DNA from 2 places in the Pseudoalteromonas sp. SG45-2 genome. Region 1 is predicted to be linked to the other one. Evidence: predicted binding sites of a transcription regulator. Region 1 holds the regulator's gene; the other holds the start of a gene.
What was found. Region 1 encodes LexA, which represses DNA repair genes until DNA is damaged. Its sites were predicted from a motif close to TACTGTATNNNNATACAGTA; they were not measured.
Positions count from the first base shown of each region.

Region 2: a site for LexA is predicted at 3,681-3,700, ahead of H5116_RS09190 (YebG family protein). Genes of this name have one in related genera too.

Region 1 is NZ_JACJEO010000021.1:73,182-78,430, reverse strand. It holds gene H5116_RS15545 (hypothetical protein) at 1-341, opposite strand, end outside; gene H5116_RS15540 (hypothetical protein) at 655-1,035, shown strand; gene H5116_RS15535 (PaaI family thioesterase) at 1,036-1,476, opposite strand; gene lexA (transcriptional repressor LexA) at 1,644-2,261, shown strand; gene coxB (cytochrome c oxidase subunit II) at 2,745-3,887, shown strand; gene ctaD (cytochrome c oxidase subunit I) at 3,887-5,249, shown strand, end outside.
Region 2 is NZ_JACJEO010000010.1:75,475-80,723, forward strand. It holds gene H5116_RS09165 (peroxiredoxin) at 85-690, opposite strand; gene fadR (fatty acid metabolism transcriptional regulator FadR) at 1,053-1,766, opposite strand; gene dsbB (disulfide bond formation protein DsbB) at 2,295-2,813, shown strand; gene H5116_RS09180 (DUF6170 family protein) at 2,815-3,117, shown strand; gene H5116_RS09185 (helix-hairpin-helix domain-containing protein) at 3,142-3,438, opposite strand; gene H5116_RS09190 (YebG family protein) at 3,753-4,070, shown strand; gene putP (sodium/proline symporter PutP) at 4,344-5,249, opposite strand, start outside.

The sequences.
Region 1 (5,249 bases):
ATTTTAGTTGGCGGTTCAAATGGTCGGCCTGTTATTCCATTGAAGCTTTGCTGCTCGTTATTACTAAAGACAGTAATAAGTGGTGTAGTTAAGAAGTTCTCAAAAATTATTTGTGTTGGATTAAACACCTGAGAGGCAATATCGTCAAGGGAGGCAACATAATCAGCCTGCGTAAATGGGTTATTAAGAGTACGTGTTGCAAGATGCTCCCCATGAACTTTATCAAGAGGGATTGCACTCATAATTAAACCACCTAGTAACCATGCTAAAATTTGTAGTGCTAATAAATATCCTAACCATTTATGTAACTTGCGAGCATGTTTAAATATTTTTTTATTCATGTTTTAGTCTTATTATTTTTAGAAGCTAGTTTATTACATTAATAGGATAAGTTACTGCGACATTTTGTCGCAGTTTAAACTATAGCTTACTGTAATCATTTAAAAATAAAAAAGATTACACTTAAATTCCTAACATGACTTATCTGTTTAATTGAGCTGAATATTTGATATCCAGCTAGCTTTAAATGCTAAAAAATACTTAAAAGCTGCGAAATATCCATATAAAGTGGTTAATAGAGCATAGTTGATTTGGTATAACGGTAAAACTACGTTAAAGTTTGCAATGAAATTATTAGAGGATAAATACGAAACGATGTCGGAAATTCAATTTTTAAATGTAGATCTTGAGCTTGAATCAAAGCAAGATATTAGTTTGCTAGTGGCGGACTTGAAAAAAGTCGCGACGATTTTACATTATGACAAAGACGAATACCGTCAACTAGCGCGTATTGAAGCTACAGGTGAGGTGAGCACACCTGATAAAGCCATAAACCATATATGTGAGCTTATTGAATCGTGTTCGCGTAATGCGCTAAAGCAATGGTTAAGCTGTTCACGTAGAACGTTTGATATTGGTTTTGAATCAGGGACTTCTCCTAAGTGCTTTAATCAAGCCTTAGATGCAGATACATTATTGCGTATATCTGCGATTGGTGCGGGTATGGAAATTACCATTTACCCAATCGAAAAGTAACTATCTTCGCTCTACGACTGCTGCGGTCATTTTTGATACGCAGCACAGATCATTGCGGCTATTTGTAATTTTTATTTCCCATACTGAACTACGTTTGCCAATATGAAACGCTCTAGCCGTTGCTGTTAAAGTGCCGTTGCGAGATGCTTTTAAATGACTTGCGCTAATTTCCTGCCCTACACAGTAAAATTTAGTAAAATCGACAACAAAGTTAGCGGCATAGCTGGCAACTGTTTCGGCAAGTACAACGTTAGCACCGCCGTGAACCATGCCCATTGGGTTATGATGCTCAGGAATTGCCGGCATTGTGGCAACCAAATAATCATCGCCAATTTCTGTGACTTCTATCCCCATAGTTTTCATTAATGTTCCTTGGCCATTAATGCCTTGTTCTAACTGCTTGCACAGCTCTAAGGTGATGGGCTGGTACCAAATACTCATAATGTCTCCTTTGCATTTTTAATCATTTATAAACTTAGCTTTAGTTATATCCTTGAAATGTACACAAGTGAAATTACTTTAGCTATTTTAAGGCTTAATTTAAATTTGCGATTTTTATTTAACTGTATATACTCACAGTTAAATGTACTGTATGGAAAACCAGTTGTATGCGACCATTAACGAACCGCCAAGCTCAAATACTCGAACTAATTAAAGTTTTTATTAAAGACACTGGTATGCCTCCTACACGTGCTGAAATAGCGCAAACATTAGGTTTTAAAAGTGCCAATGCTGCTGAAGAACATTTAAAAGCACTTGCTAAAAAAGGCGCAATTAAAATGAAACCAGGTGCAAGCCGTGGTATTCAATTAATTGAAGAAGAAGAGCCAGAACAATTAGGTTTACCGCTTATAGGGCGTGTTGCTGCTGGTTCACCTATTTTGGCGCAAGAGCACGTTGAAAGTCACTGCAAAATCGATCCATTAATGTTTAAACCGGCTGCAGATTTTTTACTACGCGTTAACGGTATGAGCATGAAAGATATTGGTATTATGGATGGTGATTTACTTGCTGTACATCGTACTCAAACCGCTGAAAACGGACAAGTTGTTGTTGCCCGCCTAGACGAAGACGTAACTGTAAAACGTCTTGAGAAAGCGGGTCGTAAAGTATTACTTCATGCTGAAAACGACGATTTTGACTCTATTGAAGTAGATCTTGAGAATGAGTCTTTTAATATTGAAGGCTTAGCCGTTGGCGTTATAAGAAACGCTGATTGGATGTGACTTTAAAAATAGCTTTTAAACAAGCAGTTTTATAAATGCGTACTAATTAGTACGCATTTTTGTTTTAAAATTTGTACTAAAAAATAGGGCGTAAACAGCCCACTGACTATTTAAGCTGTAAACTTTTTTGCACTTATATTTCCCCCCTCCGAATGCGTTAAACCCCTTTGTTTTGCTCATATTTTGAACTTCCTGTTGCCCAGTTGATTACTGATTTTTATTAATTATTCAATATCACCTGATTGTTTTTTATACTAAAACTTGCTTGTTGTTCGTTTTTTAGCTAATTGTTAATGTGCTGAGCTAATAATAACTCACAGCTTTTTAGTTTTGAGAACACACAATATACACAAACTCGTTGTTGGCGCAGCAAAACCAATCAATATTAAATAAGATTGGCTAAAAAAATAAAAATAACGAATTGGCGTTTAAGCCGTATGCCTCTTCGCTTTGCATTCGCAATAGCATCAAAGGAGCCGTCACATGGGTAAACTGACCTCTACCTTGTGGCTTATATTATGTGTTTTTTCGCACCCAGTTTTGGCTAACAGCCAATACAATATGCGCAAAGGCGTAACCGATATAAGCAATAATGTATATCAGCTGCACATGACCATATTTATAATATGTTGTGTGATTGGGGTGATAGTGTTCGCAATTATGTTTTGGGCACTTATTCATCACCGTAAATCTAAAGGGGCTGTACCGGCCCAATTTCACGAAAGCACTAAAGTAGAAATACTTTGGACTGCAATTCCGTTTGTTATTTTAATTGCTATGGCAGTACCAGCCACTAAAACCCTAATTGCAATGGAAGATGCCAGCAAAGCTGATCTCACTATTAAAATTACGGGTTCGCAATGGAAATGGCATTATGAATATATGGGCGAAGATGTAGAGTTCTACTCTATTTTATCTACCCCGCAAGATGAAATCGCGAATCTTGCAGATAAAAATCCTAACTACTTACTTGAGGTTGATAAGCCTCTTGTACTGCCAATAAATCAAAAAGTACGATTTTTAATGACTTCTGACGATGTTATTCACTCTTGGTGGGTACCTGATTTTGCAGTTAAAAAAGATGCGAACCCCGGCTTTATAAACGAAACATGGACGAACATAAACGAAGAAGGTACTTACCGAGGCCAATGTGCTGAGTTGTGTGGTAAAGACCATGGCTTTATGCCCGTTGTGGTGGTCGCTAAATCTGAGGCTGATTTTAAAACATGGCTTACAGATGCAAAGCAGGCTAAACAAAAAGCAGCATTAGCAGATGCCGCATTACTTGATAAAACCCTCCCAAAAGAAGAATTAATGACTTTAGGCGAACAAGTATATATGGCTAATTGTGCTGCATGTCATCAACCTACTGGCATGGGGTTACCGGGCGTATTTCCTGCACTTAAAGGCAGCCCGATAGTGCTTGGCGATATAAAAGATCACATTGATGTAGTTATCCATGGACGACCCGGTACGGCAATGCAAGCTTTTGCCAAGCAGTTATCTATAAAGCAATTAGCTGCGGTTATTACTTATAAACGTAATGCGTGGGGTAATGATACGGGTGATGTTATTCAACCGAGTCAAATACAGACGGCACTTGATGCCAAAGTGGAGGCGAACTAATGAGTAGCATAGTAGAACAACCTAACGCCAATGAAGCTCATCATGCTCATCACCCAGCTAAAGGTTTTAAACGCTGGCTTTACACAACTAATCATAAAGATATAGGTAGTTTATATTTAATTTTTTCGCTGACCATGTTCTTAATTGGTGGCGCAATGGCTATGGTGATCAGAGCTGAATTATTTCAACCAGGTTTACAGTTGGTCGACCCTCACTTTTTTAATCAAATGACCACAGTGCATGGTTTAATTATGGTGTTTGGTGCGGTTATGCCCGCCTTTACAGGCCTTGCTAACTGGATGATACCACTCATGATTGGCGCGCCAGATATGGCGTTGCCAAGAATGAATAACTGGAGCTTTTGGATTTTACCGTTTGCGTTTCTAATCCTATTGGCATCGTTATTTATGCCTGGTGGGGGGCCTGCATTTGGTTGGACTTTTTATGCACCACTGTCCACAACATACAGTAATGATAATACTGCATTGTTTGTATTTGCCGTACATATTATGGGAATTAGCTCAATAATGGGCGCAATCAATGTGATTGTAACCATAGTGAACTTACGTGCCCCAGGCATGACATGGATGAAGTTGCCCTTATTTGTATGGACGTGGTTAATTACTGCCTTTTTATTAATAGCCGTAATGCCAGTGCTTGCAGGGGCTGTCACTATGGTACTTACCGATAAGTATTTTGCGACCAGCTTTTTTGATGCCGCAGGCGGTGGCGACCCGGTGATGTTCCAACACATTTTTTGGTTTTTTGGTCACCCCGAAGTATACATTATGATTCTTCCTGCCTTTGGCATTATATCTACAATAGTACCTACCTTTTCTCGTAAAAAACTTTTTGGCTATGCCTCAATGGTATACGCCACATCCTCCATAGCACTATTGAGCTTTATTGTATGGGCTCATCATATGTTTACCACTGGAATGCCGGTCGCTGGCGAGTTGTTTTTTATGTACGCGACCATGCTTATATCGGTACCTACAGGAGTAAAAGTATTTAATTGGGTTGCCACAATGTGGAAAGGCTCAATAACTTTTGAAGTGCCAATGCTTTTTAGTATTGCGTTTATTGTGCTGTTTACCTTGGGTGGTTTTTCGGGATTGATGCTGGCAATTACACCTGCTGATTTTCAATATCACGATACTTATTTTGTAGTGGCGCACTTTCATTATGTATTAGTAACAGGGGCCGTATTTTCGATAATGGCAGGAGCTTATTACTGGTTGCCCAAGTGGACGGGCAATATGTTTAATATCACGTTAGCTAAATGGCATTTTTGGCTATCACTGGTGAGCGTGAACGTACTGTTTTTTCCTATGCATTTTGTAGGGCTTGCCGGTATGCCGC
Region 2 (5,249 bases), on a different contig from region 1:
TGCGAGCTTATTTTAAAGTGAGCTAACGCTACAAATAAAAAAACCGCCAATTGGCGGTTTTTTTATTTAAAACTAAGGGCTAAATTATAGCTCGCCTTCGTTTTCAGATAAGAACTTAGCAACGCCTTCAGGGCTTGCGTCCATACCTTTTTTACCTTCAGTCCAACCAGCAGGACATACTTCACCGTGCTCAGTGTGGAACGCTAGCGCGTCAACCATGCGAAGCATTTCGTCGATGTTACGACCTAGTGGTAAATCGTTCACTACTTGGTGACGTACGTTACCTTCTTCATCAATTAAGAAAGAACCACGGAACGCAACACCCGCTTCTGGATGCTCAACGTCGTATGCTTTACAAATTTCGTGTTTAACATCTGCAACTAGTGCGTATTGAACTTTACCAATACCGCCGTCTGCAACAGCAGTGTTACGCCATGCGTTATGTGAGAATTGTGAATCGATAGAAACACCAATTACTTCTACGCCACGCTTTTGAAACTCTTCAAAACGCTTATCAAATGCAATAAGTTCAGAAGGACATACAAACGTGAAATCTAGTGGGTAAAAGAAGATAACTGCTTTTTTACCTTTAATTGTTTCATGAAGGTTATAGCTATCTACAATTTCACCGTTACCAAGAACAGCTGCAGCGGTAAAGTCTGGTGCCTGGCGGCCTACTAATACACCCATTTTATTCTCCAAATATTTTGAGTTTGTTTTCAATTGCTTTCGCAATGCTGGTACTTATATGGGCGCTAAAAATTAAAAACCAATAGCGCATACATATAATTAATTGGCATTCTAAAGTTATTCACTGCAAAAGGACAATCGCATTTAACGATGTGAGCAATCGAAAATAACGAACACTTGCAACTTGCACTAATATACTTAAATAATAGGTCTATTTTAAAGTGTAAGTTGCGTTGTAACTAAGTAGAAATTTTAAAAATATCGAAGTGGTTTATACATTAAACTTTTTAGAATTTCATATACGGTGGCGCTAAATTTTACCGATATAAAAAAACCTGCAAATGCAGGTTTCTCGCTTAGACTTAGTCCATTATATCTGAGGGCATATCACCACGGATTTTTTGCCAAATCTCACCCGTTTGATGACCATATTTACGCATCATAGAAATAGCACCATCATGCTCTTTATTTTCTGCCAAAATGGTTAAATCTTTATAAAACTGACGAGCAAGTTCACGAGTTCCGGCATCAGAGAAGTAATGACAACCAATCTTTGAATAAAAACCTCTAAAGCCATTAAGTATTAATACATAAATACGGTTATTACCCGCAACGGCTAATTCGTGATGCACTTTATAATCATAGTCAGCAAATGCTTGAGCGGTGTCTTCTAGCTCATGGCTTTGTGATAAAATTTCAATCACGCGTTCAGGATTTAACTTAATTGCAGCACGTGTATAAATAGCACTAATATTAGTACGTGCAGATAAAAGCTGATCTGTCAGCTCTGGCATCTTGTCTTCATCTAAGCGCGCTAATGTTTCAAGAATGTTTAAGCCAGACGTTTCCCAAAAGTTATTTACTTTTGTAGGTTTACCATGCTGAATTGTTAGCCAACCATCACGTGCTAAACGCTGTAATACTTCTCTCAAGGTTGTTCTTGTAACACCAATTAACTCTGAAAGTTCTCGCTCGGCAGGTAAAATTGAACCTGGAGGGAAATCGCCGTTCCAAATGGACTCAACTATATATTCTTCAGCAAATCCTGCTGGGCTTTTCGCTTTAAAAATTCTCATCCAGTTCCCACTCGAATTAATCAACACTCATCGTTTTACACGAATAACTGACTGATTGTACCAGACGAAGCACAACTAACAAGTAAAGTAATATATTAATAAAGCAAATGGGTAGAAATTTAAAATTAATAAATAATTAAATTTGGGTTTCTCTAATTTAGCTACAATGCATGAATATCTAGAGTAATATTCATTGTAGGTACATTGTTATTATGGAGATATTTTTATTTACGCAGCGCCTGAGCTTAATTAACTTATCCCGCACTTGCCATAAGAAAAAGTACAAAAAAGTGCAACCATAAAAAATTCTTTAGATGATGCATCACCTTAGTATAAGTAAGCAATATAACTGAGCTTATGTATCGATGGGAAAATAATAGAACGTCATTTAACCTTTGCTAAGGCTGAATTGAGTAGTCATTAATTTCATCTTATAAAAAGCGACTTCGGTAGCTTTTTTTTCCTTTTTGTTGCTGCATACTTTATCCTACGTCATAATCTAACGTCCTATTAAAACGCGGAATTTTTATGAACTGGCTTGCACAATTACCTACCCAACGAACCCCGTGGCTTTTATTTACAGCTATCGTTTTTTTACTTGAAGTTACCGCTCTTTTCTTTCAATACAAAATGGGGTTAGCGCCTTGCATAATGTGTATATATCAACGCACTGCAGTATTGGGGTTATTAGGCGCAGGGATTGTAGGCTCAAGTAAACCACAAAGTAAAACTGTGCGTATGATAGCGTATGTTATTTGGGGAATATCGAGTGTTTGGGGATACTTAATTGCTCGCGAACATATTGATATGCAAACCACCACAGACCCTTTTGCATTTAGCTGCGAGTTTGAACCAAATTTCCCATCATTTATGCCACTACATGAATGGATACCTAGCTTTTTTCAAGCTACCGGGGATTGTGGAAATATAGATTGGCAGTTTGTTGGCATGAGCATGCCTGCTTGGATGGAAGTGATATTTGGGATTTTCTCACTAACGCTATTTATTATAATTATTGCCCGTTTATCAATTAAAAAGTCGATTTGATATGTTTACATTTTTTTCAAGCCAATTAGACCAGCTTAAGCATTTAAAAGTACGCCAGCGTCAAGACGTAATTGCGCTTGCATTAAGTCAGCTATCGCCAACTGATAAAGTTCTATTGCGTATTATAAAGTTGCTATTACTTAGCCCACTATTTTTAATATTCACTGTATTTAAAGGTTGGATATTAATACCATTTTTGATACTTGGCGGATTGTGCTATCCACTATTAACTACACCTATTGAAATTAACTTTGCTAAAAAGCACTTAAGCGATGCGCTAAAACAATTTAATCAGGGCGCCTAGCACCCTGATTACTTTTTAGAAATATTAAAGTGAAAGTTTCCCCTCTAATTTAGCTAAAAGTTTTTTGCCAATCCCTTTAACTTGCGATAAATCACTAACGCTTTTAAATTCGCCATTTTCTTCACGATAATCCACAATTGCCTGCGCTTTTTTCTTACCTATACCAGGTAACTTAGCAAGCATCTCTGCATCAGCATTATTTATACTAATTGTCTCAGCTTGAGGCATTTGCTTAGTTACTTCTGATAATTGTGCATACGCGGTAGTCGCGGGTAGTAAACATAATAAACTTATGATGAGTAAATTTTTTAACGTTTTCATTAAACTTGCCCTTATTCTTCTTTTCTTAATTTTGAGTATTGCTCAGGAAATCAATAAATAAGGAACTGTAAAGTTCATCACTTAAAGTGTACCTAAACGCATTATCACTATGATCCGAAATCCTGAAAATGCAGCTGGTACAACAAAGTGATTGCTTAACTAAAGTAAAGTTACCGTTTTTTGTCAAATTTAAGACACCTAAAAATTAATACTTCGCGCTTGCAAATTTACTTACAAACCATTACTGTACATAAAAACAGTAATCTAATGGTTTTTTAAAAACCACGGTGCCAAGCAATTTTGCAGGAGAAATCATGGCTGTTGTTGTTAAATATGTTGTAGAACGAAACGGAGTCGAGCGTATGACGTTTACTACCAAAAAAGAAGCGGATGCTTATGACAAGATGCTCGATATAGCAGAATCACTTGAGCTGATGCTAGAAAAGGTAGACGTACCGCTTAGTGAGCAACAAATTGAATCACTTGCTTTAGAAATAGCGAAAAGCAAAGATGATTTTATGACCATATTAAAAGGTGGCAAAGATCCAGCTGTTACCAAAGCGCCAGCAAAAAGTAAAAAGTCAGATAACGTTGCATCAATTGAAGATAACAACGATAAAAAAGTAAGTTAATTCATAGAATGCTCCCTCCTCGGACGGGACAAACTAAATAAAAAAGGGAGCAACTAAGTTGCTCCCTTTTTTATTATACCAATTCGCTTAATTAAGTGATCTCTTTGAGGGTGGAAAAACGTGTTGATAGCTAGGCAAAAATTCGATATTTAGTTGTTCTAAATGAGAATTTTTTAACGCCGGTAGCAACACGTTTAGCCCCGCAAAATGATTAAGTATTATTGCGGATTGGTATTAATTACTACTCATTTTAAAATAAATAGTAATTGCTAATTAAAGCTCTTTTTCTACTTCATCAAATAAAGCAGTGATGTTTTGCTCAGGCTCTTTTGTTACTAAGCTAACAACAACAATTGCAATACTCGCTAAAATAAAGCCCGGTACTATTTCGTACATAAAGCTACTTAAGCTTTCACCATTGATAGTAAATGGTCCATATATCCAAATTAGCACAGTAAATGCGCCTACTAACATACCAGCTAACGCACCAGCAAAGTTCATGCGTTTCCAATAAAGGCTAAACAATACAAGTGGTCCAAACGCAGCACCAAAGCCAGCCCACGCATTACTTACTAGGTCTAAAATAGAGCTATCTCTGTCGTAAGCTAAATAAATAGCGAACATAGCAACTACGGCAACACTAATACGGCCAACAGCAACTAGCTCTTTATCACTGGCATCTTTACGTAAGAATGTTTTATAGAAATCTTCTGTTAATGAACTTGAACTAACCAATAATTGAGATGAGATAGTACTCATAATCGCAGCCAAAATTGCAGCAAGTAAAAAGCCAGCAATAAGTGGGTGGAACAGCAACTCAGAAAGAATTAAGAAAATTGTTTCAGGGTCTTCAACTACAATGTTGTTCTCATAAGTATAAGCTGCACCAAATATACCAGTACCAACAGCACCAATGGCAGCAACAATCATCCATGTCATACCAATACGGCGTGCTTTAGGCATATCTTTAACACTACGTACCGACATAAAACGAACAATGATATGTGGTTGGCCAAAATAACCTAAACCCCAAGCCATTGCAGAAATAATACCTAATGCAGAACCTGCACCAATCCAGTTAAGCATATCTGGATTTACGCTATGTAAAGTTGATTCTAAAGGTTGTTCAAGCAAAGAGTATGCAACCGTTGGTACTAGAATAAGTGCAATGAACATAAT